DNA from 3 places in the Ruegeria sp. ABV3_008 genome. Region 1 is predicted to be linked to each of the others. Evidence: riboswitches for the same ligand, from Rfam matches in the RefSeq annotation. Region 1 holds a riboswitch; each other region holds the start of a gene.
What was found. Region 1 has a riboswitch for cobalamin ahead of ACXAH8_RS18595 (CbtB domain-containing protein). Riboswitches for the same ligand answer to the same signal wherever they lie in the genome.
Positions count from the first base shown of each region.

Region 1 (3,272 bases):
GTTACGGCGAAGATATCGAACGCCTGATTAGGACGACCATGGAGGCCGTTCATCTACTTTAGGGAAGAACGCAATTATCCCCCAAGGATAAGGGGAAATGCGACGGCTCCGGCACTGCGTCGATGACATTGGAGGAGTTCGAAGACTGGCTGCACCCGGAGATATGCCGTTATCACAACACCCATCACACCGGGTTGCGGCGAGAACCGATGGCGGCATGGGCGATCCTCGGTTGTAGTGACGCAGACAGAAAAGTTGTTAATGCCGAGGCGTTTCGCATCAGCGTACTTCCTTTTGAATGTCGTCGGTTGTCGCTACGCATTCAGTCCCATGATCGGTCGTGGTAACCGAAAGGTAACCATCAAGCACGAACCCCGCTATATGTCCCGGATCTAGACTGTAATTGACGATAGAACGAACCTAGTTACGCGCAACAAGAACCTGTCGCGTCTCGGAATTCGCCTTGGGAGGCGCGGTGCGCGCGGACCTGAAAATAGGCGTGTCATGGCGAGCCGATCCCGGAGGCAATGCTGTTTCAGATTATTGAAGAACAAAGATGTTTCGCGTGAGCTGTTTCCACTTCATCGCCTACCACCTGCTTCAGCTCAGTCTCACGTAGAAACTTAAAAATTTTTTCGTCTGATGGTTGCTTCTTCGCCCTGCCAAATCCCCGTCTCGCACTCGGTGTATTTGCAAAGTTTTCGAGGGCTAGGGCTCATGTGTCCTTCCTGCCTGAGTATGGACTCTTTTCCAGACTTAGAGTCAAAACACGTATTGAAACTGAGCTAACAACCGACCAGCAAATATGAAATCTCAGATGGAAGTTCTCGATCAAGGATCAGCCTGACGCATGTGCCTACCTAACCTCACGCTTTGCAGAACCTGCCGCGACGCGGATTCCACCCTTTATGATCAATTAGCCGCAACGCTGGAGGCATCGGGGGTGCAAGCCGAGTTGCAGCAAGTGGATTGCATGTCCGGTTGTCACCGACCACAGACGTTGGCGGTGCGACAAAGCGGCAAGACCGCCTATCTTTTCGGTGAGGTTACGGTTGTCGATCTTCCGGACATAATGATCTTCATGCGGATGTATGAGGACAGTACTGACGGCGACTTCGCTGACGCCAGGAAGCTAGGTAAGCTACGTTTCAAGGCGATTGCACGTATACCGGCACAAAAAAGATAGCCAACATGCAACTTGCCGACCAAAGCTCCGGTGTCGAGTTTTCAGCTTACAGTTTGTGTTTTTCGACTTAGCCTTCTGCACTGAACGGCTAAAATCTAAACCAAGCCTGCCATTACCTAAGATTGACCGCTGCAGAATACTATGATGTCGCTTTCGTACTTGACGGAACAAAGCACTATGGAACAATAAAGGCTTCTACGGTGTCCAAAGGTGCCTACGCACTGGGACTGAAACGGGAATGAGGACGGTGCACCAAACTACCGCACTGAAGCCTTGACCGCCCCCGCGACTGTGAGCGGCGAGCGGCCTTCCAATACCACTGGCGTAATGGCGCTGGGAAGGGGGAAGTCTGCTGTGACCTGCGAGTCAGGAGACCGGCCGTAGGATGGACACAACATATGCCGTCGGGTGTGACGGCGAGGAGGATTAAAATGACGACAAAAACGATCAAGGCATCCGCCGCTGGCGCATCCTTTCTGCCTGCAGTATTCGCCGTGGTTCTGGGTCTAGGGATCATTACCGTGACTGGCCATGTTCAGGCTTCTGGCCTGCATGACGCGGCTCATGATGTGCGCCACGCAACTGGCTTCCCCTGCCACTAAAACAATGTTCAGTCGTATTCTGACCAGCGGCTTGTTCGCTGGTGCAGCAGCGGGGCTGATTGCCGCCCTTCTGCAGTTGTATTTCGTGCAGCCAGTGCTACTTCACGCCGAGCTCTATGAGGGCGGCGACCTGGTGCATTTTGGCGCTGATCCCGTAACTGCGCATCCCGACCTGCCCGGCATGTTCGCCGAGCCGATGCGCGATGGTCTCAGCATTATCTTCACCATGCTTACCTACACCGGCTATGCGCTAGTCCTGGCGGCGCTGATGTCAGTAGCCGAACGTCAGGGGCATGAGATCAACGGCCGCACCGGCCTGCTTTGGGGTCTTGCGGGCTTTGTCGCCTTCCACTTTGCTCCTGGCTTGTCACTGGCTCCAGAAGTTCCCGGCGTAGCGGCAGCAGATGTGGGAGTGCGTCAGATCTGGTGGACGGTCACCGTTGCCGCAGCCGGCGTAGCCATGTGGCTGATTGCCTTTGGAGGTAACCTGGTAAGCTACCTGATTGCGGCCGTGCTGCTAATGGTACCGCATATTATCGGGGCCCCTGAGCCTGAGAGTTTCTCTGGGCCGGTTCCGACCGAGATCGGGGCGCTTTTTGCTGCCCGGGCCTTCGGCATCGGCATGGCCGCCTGGGCACTCTTAGGCAGTTTCACCGGCCACTTCTGGCAGACAGAAGGCAAGCGCGCAGGCGCTGCAGTCTGATCGCGCTCCTCCATTGCTACCCCGCTGGTTACACCGGCGGGTTTTTTTTATTGAGGATGACAAGATGTCCCGTTCTCTTGCTCTCTTTGCCATCGGACTTGTCTTTGGCGGCGGTGCTGGCTTTGTGATTGCCGCCAGCAGCGGTAGCACCTTTGAGAGCCATGACCATACTGACCCGGCCCAACACGGCGGCAACATGGAGATGGCAGCGCACGACCACTCCGCTGCCACTAATCTGCCTGCCGACAGCGACGCCCCCAGTGTGGCGATCCAGATGATTAAGGATCCTATGGCGGGCTGGAATCTGCGTGTGACACCGCAGAACTTTCGCTTTGCTCCGGAAAATGCCTCCACGGCTGACGTTCCAGGCGAAGGTCACGCGCATGTTTATATCAACGGCGAAAAGCTGGGCCGCCTTTATGCCAATTGGTTACACCTTCCGTCGCTCCCCGATGGCGATGTTGAAGTAAAAGTTTCTCTCAATGGCAACAGCCACAGCCCTCTGATGGTTGAGGGTGTGCCCGTGGAGGCCAAAGTGACCGTGCAGCCTGACGGCGATGACTCCTGATTGACATTCCTGGCTGAGAAGACAACTACGCGGATTCAGCGGGTCTAAGCGGCAAGTACAGCGTGCGCGCGGGTTTTTGCCGCTCTGTATCCAAGGACAGATAAGCTGTTGCAAAGCCGCGCCGAATTCCCGTCTTGTTCCTTTGGCTTGCATCGTCGGAAACCGAAAACATGAAGCAACTACAATGGGCATTTCGGTTCTTTCCATTGCTTT
Region 1 covers NZ_JBSWYP010000012.1:54,482-57,753, forward strand. The annotation lists gene ACXAH8_RS18590 (DUF1636 family protein) at 851-1,186, shown strand; cobalamin riboswitch at 1,368-1,583, shown strand; gene ACXAH8_RS18595 (CbtB domain-containing protein) at 1,618-1,788, shown strand; gene ACXAH8_RS18600 (CbtA family protein) at 1,793-2,491, shown strand; gene ACXAH8_RS18605 (hypothetical protein) at 2,556-3,059, shown strand.

Region 2 (3,272 bases), on a different contig from region 1:
GCGCCCTGCGCCTGCTCGACGCGCAGGACGGGGTGGACGAAGTGTTCTCGGACATTCTGGAGCTGGCCCAAACCTGCCGGTTTTCGGATTGCCAGCATGAGGCCGAGCCCGGTTGCGCTGTGCAGGCGGCGATTGAAGCAGGCACACTGGATGCAGATCGGTTGGAACGCTGGCGCAAGCTGAGGCGCGAGGATCAGCGCAACTCTGAGACCGTGGCCGAGGCGCGGGCACGCGACAAGGCTTTCGGCAAGATGGTCCGATCTGCGATGCACGGAAAATCCGCGCGGCGCGGCGATTGAAACAAGGGCGCCGGTCCGCCGGCGCCCCCCATCAAGCGATCAATCGTGGCCAGAGCACCGCATTTCGGCGGGCAAACACACCGATATGGCCGATCTCCCGAACACCAAACTCTTCCGGTGACAACAGGTGACGGCGTGCTTTTGGACCATAAAGCTCGGCCAACCGCCAAACGGCAGCTTCTGGGACCATCTCATCATCTGTGAAGGCAAAAAGGTCGACGGGAACGTCAGCATCCTGCCACGTAGCTTGCGGCAGTGTGTCTCCGATCTCGGGCAGATAGCTTTGCGGCGCGGTGCACCATTTGCGCCATTGCCAATAGACCTTAGGCGGTAGGTCTGTTCCAAACCCAAGTGCCTTGCCCGGCAAATACCCCAGGCCGCTCACGACCAGAGGCACATGCCCATACCAGAACAACCCGGCCAGAGCGCAGTACGGCCAAGGATGATCGCCCAACTTCACAAGGCCAGAACAGACGCAGATCATGCGATCAATCTTGTCGATATCCGGCTGCACTGGCCCCAGCATCCCTCCAAGCGAATGACCAACTGACCATTGCTGCGACAGCGGGAACCGTCGGCGCATCTCGGCCCGCGCGGCGGGCATGTCCTGCAACGCCCAATCCGCCATCGAGATCTTCGACCGACGCTGTGGCCCCGATTTCGAATGACCGAATTCCCGGTAGTCATAGATCAGACAGGCGATATCCCGATCCGACGCCAACCACTGTGCGAAATGCTTGTAGTAGTCACGCGGAACTCCCGTCGCGCTGTTGACCACCACTACGGTTTCGGGCTGCGCCACGGGCCGGTAGATCCGCCCGGACAGGGTGCCATCCCCCACCGGGATCTGAACATCTTCGATCAGCACTGTATGGTTTGAATCCAACATGGGTATCCTCGGCGGAAAACTGAACTGATGAGTTCATATTGCAACTTGACCCCAGACAGCCCATGCAAGTCAACTGCGATCCCGCTTGACCACGCGTCCACTTCGCGGATCGGCTTTCCGCAGCGCAGAAAGTTCAACTTGACTCAGAATGGTTATGAACGCTAGCGATGGTTCGATGGTTCCCGGCTTTCACAAGAGGTCGGGATGAAAAGGGAACACGGTGCGGTTTTCCCCGGCTTGCTCGGGAAGAACCAAATCCGCGACTGCCCCCGCAACTGTAAGCGGCGAGCGATGTCGAAGAGCCACTGGCCGAAAGGCCGGGAAGGTCGGCAAAGCGATGACCCGCAAGTCAGGAGACCTGCCATCGTCAACATAACCCAAACTCGGGCGGGGTGTCCGGGCAGGCCGTGACAGACCCTATCTGCCCCACCTGATCCCAGCCCCTGTCCACCGCGCGGAGGGCGCAGGATGATCTGGAAGACGAAGACACATAGGTTCTCAGCAACCATCTGCCAACATACGGGCAAAACGTGCCCGGCACTGGCACGGCTGGCGCGTTCGATGGTTGACGCGCTGGACCAAGCTGGTCCGGCGACCACATCGGACTTTGAAATCGAAGGCAGCAGTGACCTGACCCATTGCTCGGACGGATGCCACGCGCGGTTTCGGGCCAGCCAGTCGCGGGTGAGGGTCTATTGCGGAGCGGATCCTAATGCCGACAGCGAGACCCTCGATCGCTACGCCGACCTTATGTTCGGTACCGAAACGAGCAGCCTGCCTAGCGCAGCGATGACATCCCTGCCCTGCGCCATGCTCGAGGCATCAGTGATTGCGCCGCACAAACAGGCACCGGCGGAAGTACAACTGTCGGCCTAGGTGTCCACCAAAGCTCGGGCGGGTAAGGTGGCCCAGTGCTTCTGCGCATCGGTTTCGACCGCGCAGGGGCGCAACTTGCGCAACCGCTCCAGCGCTTGAGTTGGAAGCTCGCCACACTCGATCATCAACCGCAGCACAACCATGCCAGAGCGACCGCATCCGCCCTTGCAATGGACAAGCACGCGCCCTCCGCCCGACAAAGCCTGACGCGCCGCGGCACTAACATCAGGCCATTGCGCATCAACCTCTGACGGTGGCACGCCGAAATCCTGAATCGGCAGATGCACCCAGCGGCTGGCGCGACCCTGAACGTCGCGGCCAAAATCGCGGGCTCCGAACTGGACCAGCTCGGCCTCGGTTGTCATCGACAGCACGAGACCCGGCCTCCAATCTCCGATCGTTTCAAGGTCGCCAGCATAGTCGCCGCCCTTTCCCGGCATCGACGTTAGGGCAAGTGTGCCCCCGCCCACTTGCAAAGCATGAATGACCAAATTCGTCATGACAGCATCCCCCCGGAAGCGTTGATCCTGACTTTAGGCTTGATTCACAATCCGCAGAGTGTACCCCTGACGCGCCGGTTTCCAAAACAAAATCGTTCTTCAACTCATGTGGACGCGGGCGGCGCGGGCCTCTACGCTGCGGTGACGTTCCGAATCCGCCAGAGCAGACATGACCGACTCAGACAGCCCCGCCTATCAGGTTCTCGCCCGCAAATATCGCCCGGAAACCTTTGCCGATCTGGTGGGTCAGGATGCGATGGTCCGCACGCTGAAAAACGCGTTTGAGGCGGATCGCATCGCGCAAGCCTTTGTCATGACGGGCATTCGCGGAACCGGTAAAACCACGACCGCACGGATCATTGCGAAAGGCATGAACTGCATCGGACCGGATGGAAATGGCGGACCCACGACCGAGCCTTGCGGCCAATGTGAACACTGCGTCGCCATCATGGAGGGTCGTCATGTCGACGTGATGGAGATGGACGCCGCCAGCCGCACCGGCGTAAATGATATTCGCGAGATTATCGACAGCGTCCGCTACCGCGCTGCCTCGGCCCGCTACAAGATCTACATCATCGATGAGGTCCACATGCTGTCGACCAGCGCCTTCAACGCGCTGCTCAAGACGCTTGAGGAACCGCCGGCGCATGTGAAGTTCATCTTCGCCACAACCGAGATTCGCAAGGTCCCCGTCACCGTTCTGTCGCG
Region 2 covers NZ_JBSWYP010000014.1:123,179-126,450, forward strand. The annotation lists gene rsgA (ribosome small subunit-dependent GTPase A) at 1-299, shown strand, start outside; gene ACXAH8_RS20355 (alpha/beta hydrolase family protein) at 331-1,188, opposite strand; cobalamin riboswitch at 1,349-1,568, shown strand; gene ACXAH8_RS20360 (hypothetical protein) at 1,657-2,064, shown strand; gene ACXAH8_RS20365 (protein-tyrosine phosphatase family protein) at 2,061-2,564, opposite strand; gene ACXAH8_RS20370 (DNA polymerase III subunit gamma/tau) at 2,734-3,272, shown strand, end outside.
Region 2: linked by a shared signal. The riboswitch ahead of ACXAH8_RS20360 (hypothetical protein) and the one ahead of ACXAH8_RS18595 (CbtB domain-containing protein) in region 1 are both predicted to bind cobalamin.

Region 3 (3,272 bases), on a different contig from region 1:
ATGCTGTCCGGTTGCGCCTTGGCCGTAATCGTGATGGACCGTGGACGCGATGGGGATGACGATATCGTATAGGTCCGATGCACAACGCCTCCCGGCTGCCCCGGTGCCGGAATCTGGAGCGTTAGGAACTGACCTGGATGGTAGGCGAACAAGGCCCCGGAAGGAGCGCGGAACGTAAAGCTGGCGGTGTTTGGCGTCTCGGGCACGACCGAGACGCATTCCAGCGTCTCGTCATCCTGCCAGACCGAGGCAACAGCGTTCAGATCTTTCATCTCCGTCACTCCGCCGCCATCGTGTCAGGTGCAAGGTGACGCGCCAAAGCGCTGCAATACCAATCGGTGAATTGCAGAACACCGGATTCCTGGATCCCAGAATACGGTCCCGGCACATAGGCGGGGCTGTTGATGCCCATCTGGTTGTCTTCCACCACACGGCGATCTTCGTCATTGGTGGCCATCCAGACCTCGGTCAGACGCTTGACGTCATAGTCGACCCCTTCGACCGCATCCTTGTTGACCAGCCATTTCGTGGTGACTTCGGTCTCGGTCGGGCTGACCGGCGTGATCCGGAAAACAATCGAATGATCGGCCAGGAAGTGGTTCCACGTGCTGGGATAGTGGAACTTCAACAACGTCCCCGCATCCGCAAAGGGCGAACGGCCAAGAAAGCGACGCACCGCGGATTTACCGTCCAGAGTGTAGCTTTCCGCCCCTTCCTTCAGCGGCATGCGCGCCAGGCGGTATTGCCCGTCATCATGCAGATAGAACTGCGACGGCATTCCCGCAGCCTCGCAACGGTCGAAGTGAGTTTGCATGAAGGCCGGGGTTTCACCCCCTTCGATACCGGTTACTGAGGGATCATCAGGGAAGGTCCGGCACAGCGAAGGGTGGTTGCCGCCGCAGTGATAGCACTCGCGGTTGTTTTCCCAAACCAGCTTCCAGTTGCCGTTCTCGATGATCGTGCTTTCAAAAGCGACCTTGGCGTTGCCTAGATCATGCGGCTCCAGATAGGGGCGTGCTTTGTTGGCGAAGGTGTCGAAATCAGGCGCTTCATCTGCAAGACAGATATAGACCAGCCCTGCCAGTTCACGGCAGTGAACGGTTTTCAGCCCATGTTGTTTCGGGTCGAAATCAGGCCCCATATCACGGGCCCATAGCAATGAACCATCAAGCTCATATGTCCACTGGTGATAAGGACAGACCAGTTTAGGCGAGTTGCCCTTGGCGGCCTTGCAGATGATCGACCCGCGATGGCGGCAGGTATTGTGGAAGGCCCGAATCTGGTTGTCCGCGCCGCGCACAATGATCACGCGGTATGCGCCCACAGTGTAGGTCACGTAGTCGCCTGTTTTCACCAGTTCACATGCCGGAATGGCAAATAGCCAGTTGCGGTAGTGGATGGCCTCAAGATCGGTCTGAAAGACATCTGGATCGGTGTAGAACGCCTGTTCAAGGGCATAGGCCGGGTTTCGACGCGCCAACAGGCTTCGAACGTTGCTCACTTCTGGCTCTCCTGCCGCGCCCCGCGGCTTAGCTTGGGCAGATGACACCAGAGGCCAGTCCGGAGCCGTGCGAGGATCACGTCCGAAACTTGTGCCCCCACCGCCACCCGCGGTTTGACATATATGCAAGGCTGGTTTCCGGACTTGAAAGGGGCTTACGCCCGGTGTCGACACCTTCCCGGGATCCTCGTCCCAGTGGTCACCTGTCGAACCTGACCTTCCTTACCGTTGCGGGGGCAGCGCCGGAATTGCACCGGCTTCCCAATTCTCTGCCGCCTGAGAATCAGACAGCAGCACCTCACATGCGCAACCTACTCGTGGATGGAATCTCGGCTGAAAGCCTTGCGACATTTCCAGAAACAAAACAGACATGGCCAGCAAAAATGGAGACCTGAAACAGGGCTGCGGTTTGAGGCAAGAACAAAAAACTAAATTCACTCGTGTTGTGATATGTCCCAGAGATGCGCGTGCATGAAGGGCGCAATCGCAAGTGTTTTTCCCCCCAGTTTTTCAACCGATCCTGCAGTGAGCTCAAGCGTCATCCATGCCTCGGGGATCGTCAGAAGGTCAGGATATGGTGTCTCTTTGTCAGTCGGGACAAACCCGAACAAGGGGTAGAAAGTCGGTACTCCCAACACGAAGACAGCGTCTGTTCCAATGGACCTCAAGTGCATGATGCCGGTCTCCATCATCTCTCTGCCAACTCCTAGGCCTTGATACTCGGGGGAGACACCGCAGGGCGCAAGAAGATAGCATTTAACGTCCGGGTGACCCTGGAAGACAAACGGGGTGAACATGACATTGCCCGCGATCTGCCCCTTGCGCCTTATGCTGATTGAAATCGTTTCCGGATGCTCAAGGAGATCTTCGGCGAGTTGAGCGATTTCTTCACCTTCCGCTTCGCCAAAAGCCAGCCTATGCACATTCAAGATAGCATCGGTTTCTGAACGGCTCATGATCCATCCCTATCCTTAGCTAAACAGTTTGCGCCGCGTCATACGGCGCGAGATTACCCAAACGACGCCCCAGAGGTCGCATTGGGCAAGCTTCGGCAAGACGAACCGCTCAGGTCAATATGTTTCTTCGTACAATCGGCAGCGTGCGTCTGTGTCCAGATGTTCGGTTGTCGCAATCTCGGATTGCTTGTGAGCTTGGTACACCTCGGCAAAGCCTGCGGGGAACCAGCCGGTCACAACCGGGTTGGAAACGAACCGGTCGAGCGCATCTTCCAAAGTCTGAGGCAAGCGCACCAGCCCCCTTTGGTTCAGTTCTGCGACGTCCAACAGCGAAAGATCCTCTTCGGTTGGAACGGGCGCGGGTAGCCCCTCTTCGATCCCCTGCGTCCCGGCCATGACAACCGCCGCAAGCGCCAGATGAGGCGAAGCTGCAGCATCCGCCGCACGGTATTCGATGTTGAACTGCCCGGCGATCGAGGCTGGGTCTTTTGCGGTCACCGGGCAAATCCGCAAGGAAGCCTCGCGGTCGCGAAAACCCAGATTGTTGAAAGCCGCAGACCATCGATGCGGTGTCAGGCGTTCATACGAGATCACCGAAGGCGCTGTCAGAGCCAGGATCGCATCCAGATATTTCAACACTCCGGCGGCGAAGGCACTTGTCAGGTCCGACATGCCGCAGGGCCCGTCATCGGCGTAGGTCAGCGGCGCGCCATGATCATCCACAAAGCTCATATGGATATGGACCCCATTCCCAACGCTCGCGACATCGCGAATAGGGGTAAAGGTGGCCCGCTCGCCATAGGCCCGTGCGGTCG
Region 3 covers NZ_JBSWYP010000002.1:73,357-76,628, reverse strand. The annotation lists gene ACXAH8_RS04460 (FAD-binding oxidoreductase) at 1-272, opposite strand, end outside; gene ACXAH8_RS04455 (aromatic ring-hydroxylating oxygenase subunit alpha) at 278-1,501, opposite strand; cobalamin riboswitch at 1,614-1,817, opposite strand; gene ACXAH8_RS04450 (GNAT family N-acetyltransferase) at 1,936-2,457, opposite strand; gene ACXAH8_RS04445 (type I glutamate--ammonia ligase) at 2,572-3,272, opposite strand, start outside.
Region 3: linked by a shared signal. The riboswitch ahead of ACXAH8_RS04455 (aromatic ring-hydroxylating oxygenase subunit alpha) and the one ahead of ACXAH8_RS18595 (CbtB domain-containing protein) in region 1 are both predicted to bind cobalamin.